One region of the Candidatus Enterococcus mangumiae genome, then DNA from elsewhere that is predicted to be linked to it. Evidence: riboswitches for the same ligand, from Rfam matches in the RefSeq annotation. Region 1 holds a riboswitch; each other region holds the start of a gene.
The links. A riboswitch is a leader RNA that binds a small molecule or an ion and turns the genes downstream of it on or off. The one in region 1 is predicted to bind magnesium.

Region 1 (3,185 bases):
AGTTGGTACATCTGTTGATCCTGAATTTTCTGATAAAGATTTAACAGCAGAAACAACTTATACATATGAAATCGAAGCAGTTAGCCAAACAGGTATCAAATCAGATAAAACAGCAATCTCAGTAACAACTACAGCAATCAGTGCAGAAGAAAAACCAACTGCCCCTAAAAACTTACACTCAATGGGCGAAACATCTTCAAGTGTTTCATTGATGTGGGGAGCTTCAACACACACTCAAGGTATCAAACAGTATGACATTTACCGTAACGGCCAGTTAGTTGGTTCAACTTCAGAAACTTCATATATGGATGAAAATCTAATAGCAAATACAACTTATTCATACGTAGTACGTGCAATCAGTACAAATGGCGAAGTTTCATATGCAAGTAATACATTGAATGTTACAACAAAACAAGGCGAAATCATTGAAGGCGTTCGCGAATGGAAATTAGGTTCAATGTCTTCACCAGAACTTTATACTGCGAACGAAGAAGTAAGCTACAAAGGAAGAGTATATACAACATTAGTTACGCATTTTAACTATGGCGATGATACTTGGGCACCTGACCAAGCACCAACATTATTCCGTTTGAAATAATCAATTTGACACTCAGTGCATTTAATTGCACTGGGTGTTTTTGTGTCATAAGACTTAGGAATAAGAACGTTTAGTTGACAATGAATAAGATTGTCCGATACCATGACTATCATTAGGATGGATCATTCAACAAGAAAGTAGGAAAGCAAATGTTCAAACGAGTTCCTTCAGAGTTAACTGAAAGAGAAAACTATAAACTATTGATCGGTTCAGTAATTCCTCGACCGGTGGCTGTAGTAGCGACACGGTCGATCCAAGGAGTGACGAATATTGCGCCATTTAGTTACTTTAATATCGTCAGTTCCAATCCACCGATACTTTCCTTAGCCATTCAGCGAAAGAACGGAGAGTGGAAAGACACTGCTAGACATCTGATGCAAACGAAGGAAGCCGTGATCCATATTTTAGATGAGAATATTCTGGTAGATGCGAATCAAACAGCCGCTAGCTTATCCAGTGAGGAAAGTGAGTTGACGTTGACTTCGTTCACGATTTCCGAATTAGATACGATCGATGTTCCAAGGATCAATGAAGCTAGTATTGCCTTTGAGACCACACTTTATCAACACGTCCCGATCATGAAAGACCAAGAAATTACGGCTGATTTATTTTTATTACAGATAGCTGCTTATCAATTGAGTGAAACTGTCTATGATGAACAAACGGGCTATATCGATCCTACCAATTTACAGCCGATCAGTCGCTTAGCTGGAAATGACTATGGAAAACTTGGCGAGATCGTTTCGATGCTGCGCCCAAAATAATCACACGATGGAATGACTCTATTTCTAAAGATCAGTGGAAGTTAATTACTTATCATCTGTCCTTAAACTTTATTAAGTAAAGATTAATTTAGTTATTTTATTTTAGTTTTTATTGATTATCGATTCAAAGAGGAATAAGATGAGTTTTGTAAAAATCAAATAAGTACTAACCTTGTTAGGTGAGGCTCCTATACAAACATAGGCTATTGCCCAGAAACGTCGAAAGACGCCAATGGGTCAAACAGGAATTGTCGGATTAAGGCTTTTTCCAATAGCTAAGAATGCGTTCTTTACGTTGTATAGTGCTAAAACTCGGACGATGAGATGATGCCAGGTCAGAAATCTTGTTCGAAAAGGTTTCTGACCTTTTCTTAGTTTTCGCTTCTTTTTATGCTCGCTTCGCCTAACTTGTGTCTGGACGAGAAAGGGGAGTAATGGAACGAACTTTTTTTGATTTTATGAGAGAAATACACAAAAAAGGATCGACGAGTTGCAGCTCAATCGACCCAAAAGACATGAAAGAGAATACACTCTTTACTTGACTCATCATAAGGGACAATGTTCTATGTTGCAAGTAGAAGAGTTTGAAAGGAAGAGTCATTTAACATGAAACCATTTCAAAAAATCATCTTAAGTATCTTGCTCGTTCTTGCGATGGTCATCGGCTTTTTTTCTTTTGAATTTATCCAAGGTTTTTCATCAGTTAAGCAATCCGACACAGTGGACAAAGTCGATGCAAAAGATGTTCCGACGATCATCAATGTCGCATTGATTGGTTCTGATGCTCGATCAAAAGAAGAAAACGGGCGTTCAGATTCGTTGATGGTCGCTCAATATGATCAAAAGACAAAGCAAGCAAAATTGATTTCTATTATGAGGGATTCTTATGTACCTATACCGGGATATGGCATGAATAAAATCAATGCAGCCTATTCCTACGGTGGTATTGACTTATTGGACAAAACATTACAAGAGAATTTCAAGTTAGAAACGCCTTATTATGCCAGCATTACATTCCAAGATTTTATTGATTGTGTCGATGAATTATTTCCAGATGGCGTAACCATCGATGCGGAAAAAGATCTTGATTTAGATGGTGTAGATATCAAAAAGGGAGAACAAACAATGGACGGCAACACCTTACTTCAGTATGCGCGCTTTCGTGAAGACGAAGAAGGGGATTTTGGTCGCATCCGCAGACAGCAACAAGTCGTTGAAGCGGTAGCCAGTCAACTGAAAGATGTTACATCGATCATTAAACTACCAAAGGCAATCGGAAAACTTTTAGGCAGTATCCAGACAAATCTACCCGAAAGTGTCTTATTAGATTGTGGTTTGGATTTTCTAAACAATGACAAAAAAATCGATACGTTGTCAGTGCCAGTGGACAAAAGTTGGGATTTCAACGATAATACACCGGCAGGTAGCGTGTTAGAAATCGACTTAGCCAAAAATAAGCAAGCGATCAGTGAATTTTTGAATAAATAAGCCTTTGTTAAATCAGTGGTTATGAAGGAAATATTATTATCCAGAAATAAGTCGGAGACTCGGAAAATCAGAGATGATTCCGAATCTCCGGCTTATTTTGATAGGGTAGGGTGAACAGTGCGTACTTTTTTCGTTAAAAATTCATTAATATCATGACAGGAATCGTTAAGAATCATTTAGTTCATAACGCTACTTTTCCTGTCATATGTTAGAATATCTTTGATTCGAACTTTTTAATAAAGAGAGGTATTCAAACATGAAAAGGAGTGACAGACAAAAGAAAAAATCGACCGGTATCTATATTGGAGCGGGAATTGTCGTCTTGCTTGCAGCTG
Region 2 (3,185 bases), 600 kb from region 1:
ATTCGGCACACCCATTTCTTTGACCATCAAAGTCACTAAAATACTTGCTTGGATATCTTCGCCAATTGCAATGATCACATGATCAAAATTTCTGATCCCTAAAGAACGTAAGGTCATTTCATCCTGTGCATTCGCAACAACTGCGTGTGTTGCGATATTCATATATTCATTCACTCGGTCTTCACTGCTGTCGATGGCTAATACTTCTTGACCAGCTTCGACAAGTGTACGACAGATACTGCCGCCAAAACGACCAAGCCCTACGATTGCAAAATTCTGTTTCACTTTTTCCCTCCTTTTTCCATTACGCTTCAAGTATAGCAAAGCCACTCTAAAAACAAAAGTACTCCAGCTTTGCCTCGATCAGAAAAGAATGATTTCAATTTATTCCTAGTTGAGAAGATGACTATTTATGAATCAAAGGGTCTAATTTCTTTATGCTCTAAAAAGTACGGACAATCACCAGTTGATTTTTTACAACAAGTATCCTAAGAATACATTGACTGAAACAAAATAAATGAACAATCCAGCAATGTCTTTGATCGATGTGATGATCGGTGCAGAACCAGCTGCTTGATCAATATTCAATTTCAGCAAAATGAATGGGATCAAGAAGCCAAGTGCAGCAGCTAAGGTCATTGCAAAGACCAGTGAGATGCCCACAGCTACACCTAATAATGGAATCCCTTGCCATACGGAAGCAACGATTCCAGAGACGATTCCTACGACGACCCCTAAACTTAAACCAATGCCTGTTTCTTTTAAAAAGTGCTTAACAAATGTATTGAGATCGATGTGACCTAAAGATAATCCACGAACAAAAACCGTTGAGGACTGAGTCCCAACATTTCCTCCCATATCCATGATCAAAGGAATAAAAATAGCAACAGCTGCAACTGACTCTAACGTTTGCTCAAACTCATCGATGACTAGACCTGCTAGCATCCCTGCAACCAATGTGATGGCTAAGAAAGGCAAACGAACTTTCCAGATTTGCCATAAGCTACCATTGATCAGCACGGTACTACGGTCGGCTTCTACAGAGGCGACATCTGCTAAACCCGCTGCATTGAAGATATCCTCCGTTGTTTCTTGTTCTAAGACATCGATGGCGTCATCTACTGTCACGATACCGACTAGCCGTTTCTCTTTATCGACGACCGGAATAGCAATCAGATCCAACTCTTGCAGTAAATGGGCAGTTTCTTCTTGGTCTGTATCTGTAGTTACATAAGCAACATGCTTGATCATGATTTCTTCAATAAGCTGATCCCCTTCTGCAATGACTAGATCTTTTAGTGAAAGAACACCTTCAATTTTTTTCGCCATATCTGTCACATACAAAATATAGATTGTTTCCATTTCTTTCGCTAATCTTCTGATTTTATGCAGTGCTTCTTCTACGGTCATTTCTTTTTTGATCGAGATGAACTCAGTCGTCATGATCCGTCCGGCTGTCTCCTGTTCATAGCCCATCAATAGATTCGTTGTTGTGCGCTCTTCCTCAGAAAGCTCTGCCAATAATTTTTTAGTTACACTTGCTGGTAATTCGTAAAACAATCTTACCCGATCATCCGGAGCCATCTCATTGACAAAATCGATGACGCCCTCATCTGTAAAAGAACGAAGTAAATGTTGTTGGACAGCTGGCTCAAATGTTTCGAAGATTTCGAGCGCTTTTTCTTTTGACAATAACCGAAAGACAATTACTTGTTTATTTGAAGGTAATGTCACAAATAATTGGATCAATTCTACTTTCTCGATCGTTGCTAAATACTCTTTCAACTCTTCCAGTTTTTTCTGCTCAAGATAATTAAGAATCGTCAATTGTGTTTCCTGGTTGGCTGTATCATTCAATGTTCTCATATCGCATTCTCCTTTGTTACATCGTTTTTTCGATATAAACTTGTTGGATAGATGGATTCGTCTGGGAAAACATAGAATACATAAAAAGACGGCCTCCAAAAGAAGCCGTCTCATAAGATCCCATCATTGTGGTTCTAGTGTTTACCTGAACGAACTTCTCGTCTGAGCTTTAGCACTAAAAGACGTAATTCTGGAATATCATCCAGATAGCTACGTTAAGCACGCCTTAAGCCGACGTTGCCTGTTATACCCTGTGGCGTCTCTCGACGTTTAAGGGCAGTAGCCTGTGTTCTTTTAGGAGCCTCACCTAACAAGTTTTTATAATTAAACCCTACAGGTAAAATTGGTTTTTGTCAATAAGAGGATTAGCATTTGATAAAATAATCTCAAATATAGCTAATCAATTTCCCAGAAAGTAAAGTTCCGCTGATTTCATCTATACTTTTACTTTACTAATCCGTGTTTGAACGCATAAATTGCCGCTTGCGTGCGATCTTCTACTTCTAACTTGGCCAAGATATTAGATACATGTGTCTTGACCGTTTTTAAAGTAATAAACAATTCATCGGCAATTTCCTGATTGCTTTTTCCTTCAGAGATCAACATAAGAATCTCATTTTCACGATTGGTTAAATCATCATGCAAGATCGGCTCATTGCGTCGACTCATTTTTTCCATCATTTTAGTAGTTACTTCAGGTTCAAGTACACGTTCCCCTCTTTGGGTCGCGCGAATCGCATCAGCGATCTCATGCGCTGTGGATGTTTTGAGTAAATAACCTGTGGCACCAGCTTCAATGGCTGGATATACTTTTTCATCATCGATAAAACTTGTAACGATGATGATTTTTGCTTCTGGCCAATCTTTTAAAATCGCTTTGGTCGATTCGATCCCATCCATTTCTTCCATCACTAAATCCATCAAGATCACATCTGGGCGAAGTGCCATCGCTTTTTCATAGCCTTGTCGTCCATCTTCAGCTTCCCCGATCACTTCGATATCTCCTTGGATCGACAAATAGGAAGAAACGCCTAAGCGTACCATCTCATGATCATCGACTAGCAATACCTTTATCATTTTTCCGCCTCCTTCATCAAAGGAACTTTGATTTCTACGCTTGTCCCTTGTCCTTTAAAACTAATGATTTTTACTGTTCCACCAATACCCGCTACACGTTCTCGAATATTATTTAGACCATAGCTACCGGTTTTTGTTTCATTCATGTTAAAGCCCGTACCGTCATCGATCACTCGCAATAAAAGATTGTTATCGATCTTATGCAGATAGACTTCTAGCTCATTTGCTTTCGCATGTCGTAA
Region 3 (3,185 bases), 1.5 Mb from region 1:
CTCTTGCCATTTTGAATGCATCTTCACGATTGCCAATGGCAAATTGATAGTAATAGTTTTGTGGATGTTGAAAAGCTGTATCAAGTAACGCACCAAAGCGATCCAAATACCATTTTTCGATCAATTCAGAATCTGCATCCACATAAACAGAGAAATCAAAAAAATCACTGACGTAAATTTGTTGATTGGCTGGCAGTTGGAGCGTATTGATTCCTTCGACGATCAAAATGTCCGGTTGTTGGATCAGTTCATATTCATCGGGAATAATATCATAAACATCGTGGGAATAGACCGGTACTTTTGTTGTTTCTTGACCAGATTTTACTTGGTTAAGAAAGTCGATCAGCATTTCCATGTCATAGCTTTCTGGAAATCCTTTCCGATCCATGATGCCACGTTCTTTTAAGACTTTATTCGGATACAAGAAGCCGTCGGTGGTGATCAACTGGACATTTCTTCGTTTGAATGTCCGAGATAAGATCATTTGTAACAAGCGTGCAGTCGTACTTTTACCAACTGCGACACTTCCGGCAATCCCAATGATAAACGGTGGAACTTGGACGTACTTGTGTAGGAATAACCCTTTGCTCAGAGAGAGGGATTCAAACTCTTTCATATGAAGAAAGATCAAGTGTGCAAGTGGTACATAGATGTCGCGAACATCTTGCATGGAAATACGGTCGTTCAAACTTTTTATACTATTTAGTTCATCTTGTGTCAATGGAGCTTGACCATTTCGGTAAAATTCGCGCCACTCTTCTCTTGCCACACGGTAATAATTCATTGGATCATTCATACATAGCCTCCTGGATTCTCCCATCAATGGACCTATTTTAACATAAAAGAGCATCAAACCCTACCACTTAGGCGAGAAACTCATTGGTTTTTCTCAAATCAAAGGATGGAAGAATAAGTATTTCGTTTTTTTTCATAACAGAAAGGCGGGGAGGGCATAGATGGGATTTCAGTAAATAAAAAAGAAACATCCACAAAATTTTGAAGGGTAGATTTCGTGGATGTTTACTTATTTTATGAAGTTAAATATTTCTGTGTTGGCTTCTTGCCTGCATTTATTTTTGATCTTTGGTTCCTTGTCTTAGTTTGACAGTAAGGCTTATCGTTTTGACAAGTAAGAGGGGTGATTCTCTATCGAGGTTCTTTCTAAAGTTTTGTGACATTTTTGAGTAAAGATTGCTTGGATTTCTTTTTCAACTTCTGGATAGAAGTAAAAGTTTTTTGATTCACTATTTTTATAAAGATAAAAATGAATGGTCGGAAATGTTGGTAAAGAGACAAAACAAACGGGTTCAATGGTTAAGAGTTCTTGTGCAAAGGGATTGACTAATAACATTCCTTTGCCTTCTGTGATCATCTTCATTGCCCCTAAGCTATCTGGACAAACGATATATTTTGGTTCGCTCGTCAGCTGTTGTGCTACTTTTTTTGTGATCACTTGATGTTCGACATGATCGAGTAAAAAGATAAAAGGTAATTCTTCAAGTATCTCCGTGGACAATGCACCATCTGGTTTTAGTAAATATTCACTGACTGCTACTTTGAGTTCTAAAGTTGCCAACCTTGTTTGAACAAATTTCGGGTGATCTAAGGTGGCAGAAGTAATCGCAAAATCGATTTCTTTCTGGCTTAGTTTATTCAATAAGTCCAATGAAGGAACATAGCGGTAGTCGATCGTAAAGCTTTGATGATGAGTTGGATACTTGTCTGCTTCAAAGATAAACGATGCATCACTTGTGCCAACACGCAAAGAAGGATAGTCCACTGATTCATTTAATGAGATATTCAATTTCTTCGCTTCCGACAAAATCAATTCTACGGAAGGAAGAATCGATTTCCCATGGCTACTCAACTTGATTTTTTTGCCATGACGTTCGAATAGTTCAGTCCCGATTTCTTGTTCTAAACTTTTTAACGAACTACTTAATGAGGAAATACTGACATGGAGCTCTTTTGAAGCTTGTGAAAGACTATTGAAACGGGCAATCATATAGAAATACTCTAATTTTTCGATCGACATACACCTATGCCTCCTTTAACATTTTATTCTCCCCCTAAATTTCTCATGCGCCTTTTTAAAAAACAAGGGTTATATAGCAGGGCGCATAGAGATTAAACATTCCTTAATAAATGTGAAACGAATCACTATTACTTTTAATAGGAAATGAAACATGACAGTTTTATCGGTTGCTAGTTGATTTTTATGCGAGTCAATGATTTATAGACTCTTGATCGAAGGCTAGTGATTGATAGGTTGCAATGGATGAAGTGAATCTCAACTAGGAAAGGGAATCAACACACCTAGGAAAGCAAAAGAATGTGGAATAAGACACGCTTACTTAAAGCGGTTTTCTACTGATTTTTTGGTGGCGTGAGGTTTACTGACAACATAAAAAAGCCTCCTTAATACATAAAGGGCGGCGTACTCAAATAAACATTGGATAGTGTAATTTGCAATTGTAAGGCGCAATTGTAATCACGTTAATTGAGCTTTGGCTTTCTGAGACGTAAGAAACAAGTTCTAGTTATCTTGGAAAAGCCTTAATCCGACAATCCCTGCTTTACTCGTTACTGTCTCTCGACATTTCCGAGCGATAACCTATGTTCTTCAGAGTAACCTCACCTAATATGATTATTTTTTCATCCATATCATAAAGGGCAGTGGAAGTAATAGTCAATCATGCGCGTTTCATGAATAGAGATATCATGGAGATATTTGTCTTCTTAAAAACGATAATAGTAGGGTTTATGGGACTTCTATTGATATTTTCTCTACTTTCACGAAACAGATTACGCAAATACCGAAAAAGGAGAAGAGTGAGCAGCTAAGAAAAGTTTTTTCTTCCGTATCGCGATTAAATGGTTTTATTTATAAAAGAAAACCGAAGAAAAGGTGTTCCAGAAGCAACTCCTTCGGAAATAAGCCAGGAAACCCAAAAATTTGAAGAACAATTTTCGGGTTTCCTGGCTTATTTCTCGAAGCTGGACACTTCTGTCACACCCTCGAAGAAACACAATTTCGCTTGCACCTTCTCAAGGAACACGATAGACTATGAACATCTAATAGATGAGAAGGATGGAAACTATGACGAATCATTATTATTCCGAACACCCAGAGACTGCTCATGAGTTTGATGAATGGTCATTTGAGTTAAGAGGAAAAAACTTTC

Region 2: linked by a shared signal. The riboswitch ahead of mgtE (magnesium transporter) and the one ahead of DOK79_RS13385 (LCP family protein) in region 1 are both predicted to bind magnesium.
Region 3: linked by a shared signal. The riboswitch ahead of DOK79_RS06290 (LysR family transcriptional regulator) and the one ahead of DOK79_RS13385 (LCP family protein) in region 1 are both predicted to bind magnesium.

What each region holds. Positions count from the first base shown of each region.
Region 1 covers NZ_CP147250.1:2,823,067-2,826,251, reverse strand. Annotated here, with positions in the region: gene DOK79_RS13395 (lytic polysaccharide monooxygenase) at 1-598, shown strand, start outside; gene DOK79_RS13390 (flavin reductase family protein) at 748-1,362, shown strand; M-box (ykoK) riboswitch at 1,527-1,693, shown strand; gene DOK79_RS13385 (LCP family protein) at 1,969-2,850, shown strand; gene DOK79_RS13380 (penicillin-binding transpeptidase domain-containing protein) at 3,107-3,185, shown strand, end outside.
Region 2 covers NZ_CP147250.1:2,225,075-2,228,259, reverse strand. Annotated here, with positions in the region: gene DOK79_RS10635 (NAD-binding protein) at 1-285, opposite strand, end outside; gene mgtE (magnesium transporter) at 475-1,866, opposite strand; M-box (ykoK) riboswitch at 2,014-2,188, opposite strand; gene DOK79_RS10625 (response regulator transcription factor) at 2,311-2,943, opposite strand; gene liaS (two-component system sensor histidine kinase LiaS) at 2,940-3,185, opposite strand, start outside.
Region 3 covers NZ_CP147250.1:1,301,093-1,304,277, forward strand. Annotated here, with positions in the region: gene coaA (type I pantothenate kinase) at 1-796, opposite strand, end outside; gene DOK79_RS06290 (LysR family transcriptional regulator) at 1,115-2,035, opposite strand; M-box (ykoK) riboswitch at 2,486-2,653, opposite strand; gene DOK79_RS06295 (class I SAM-dependent methyltransferase) at 3,101-3,185, shown strand, end outside.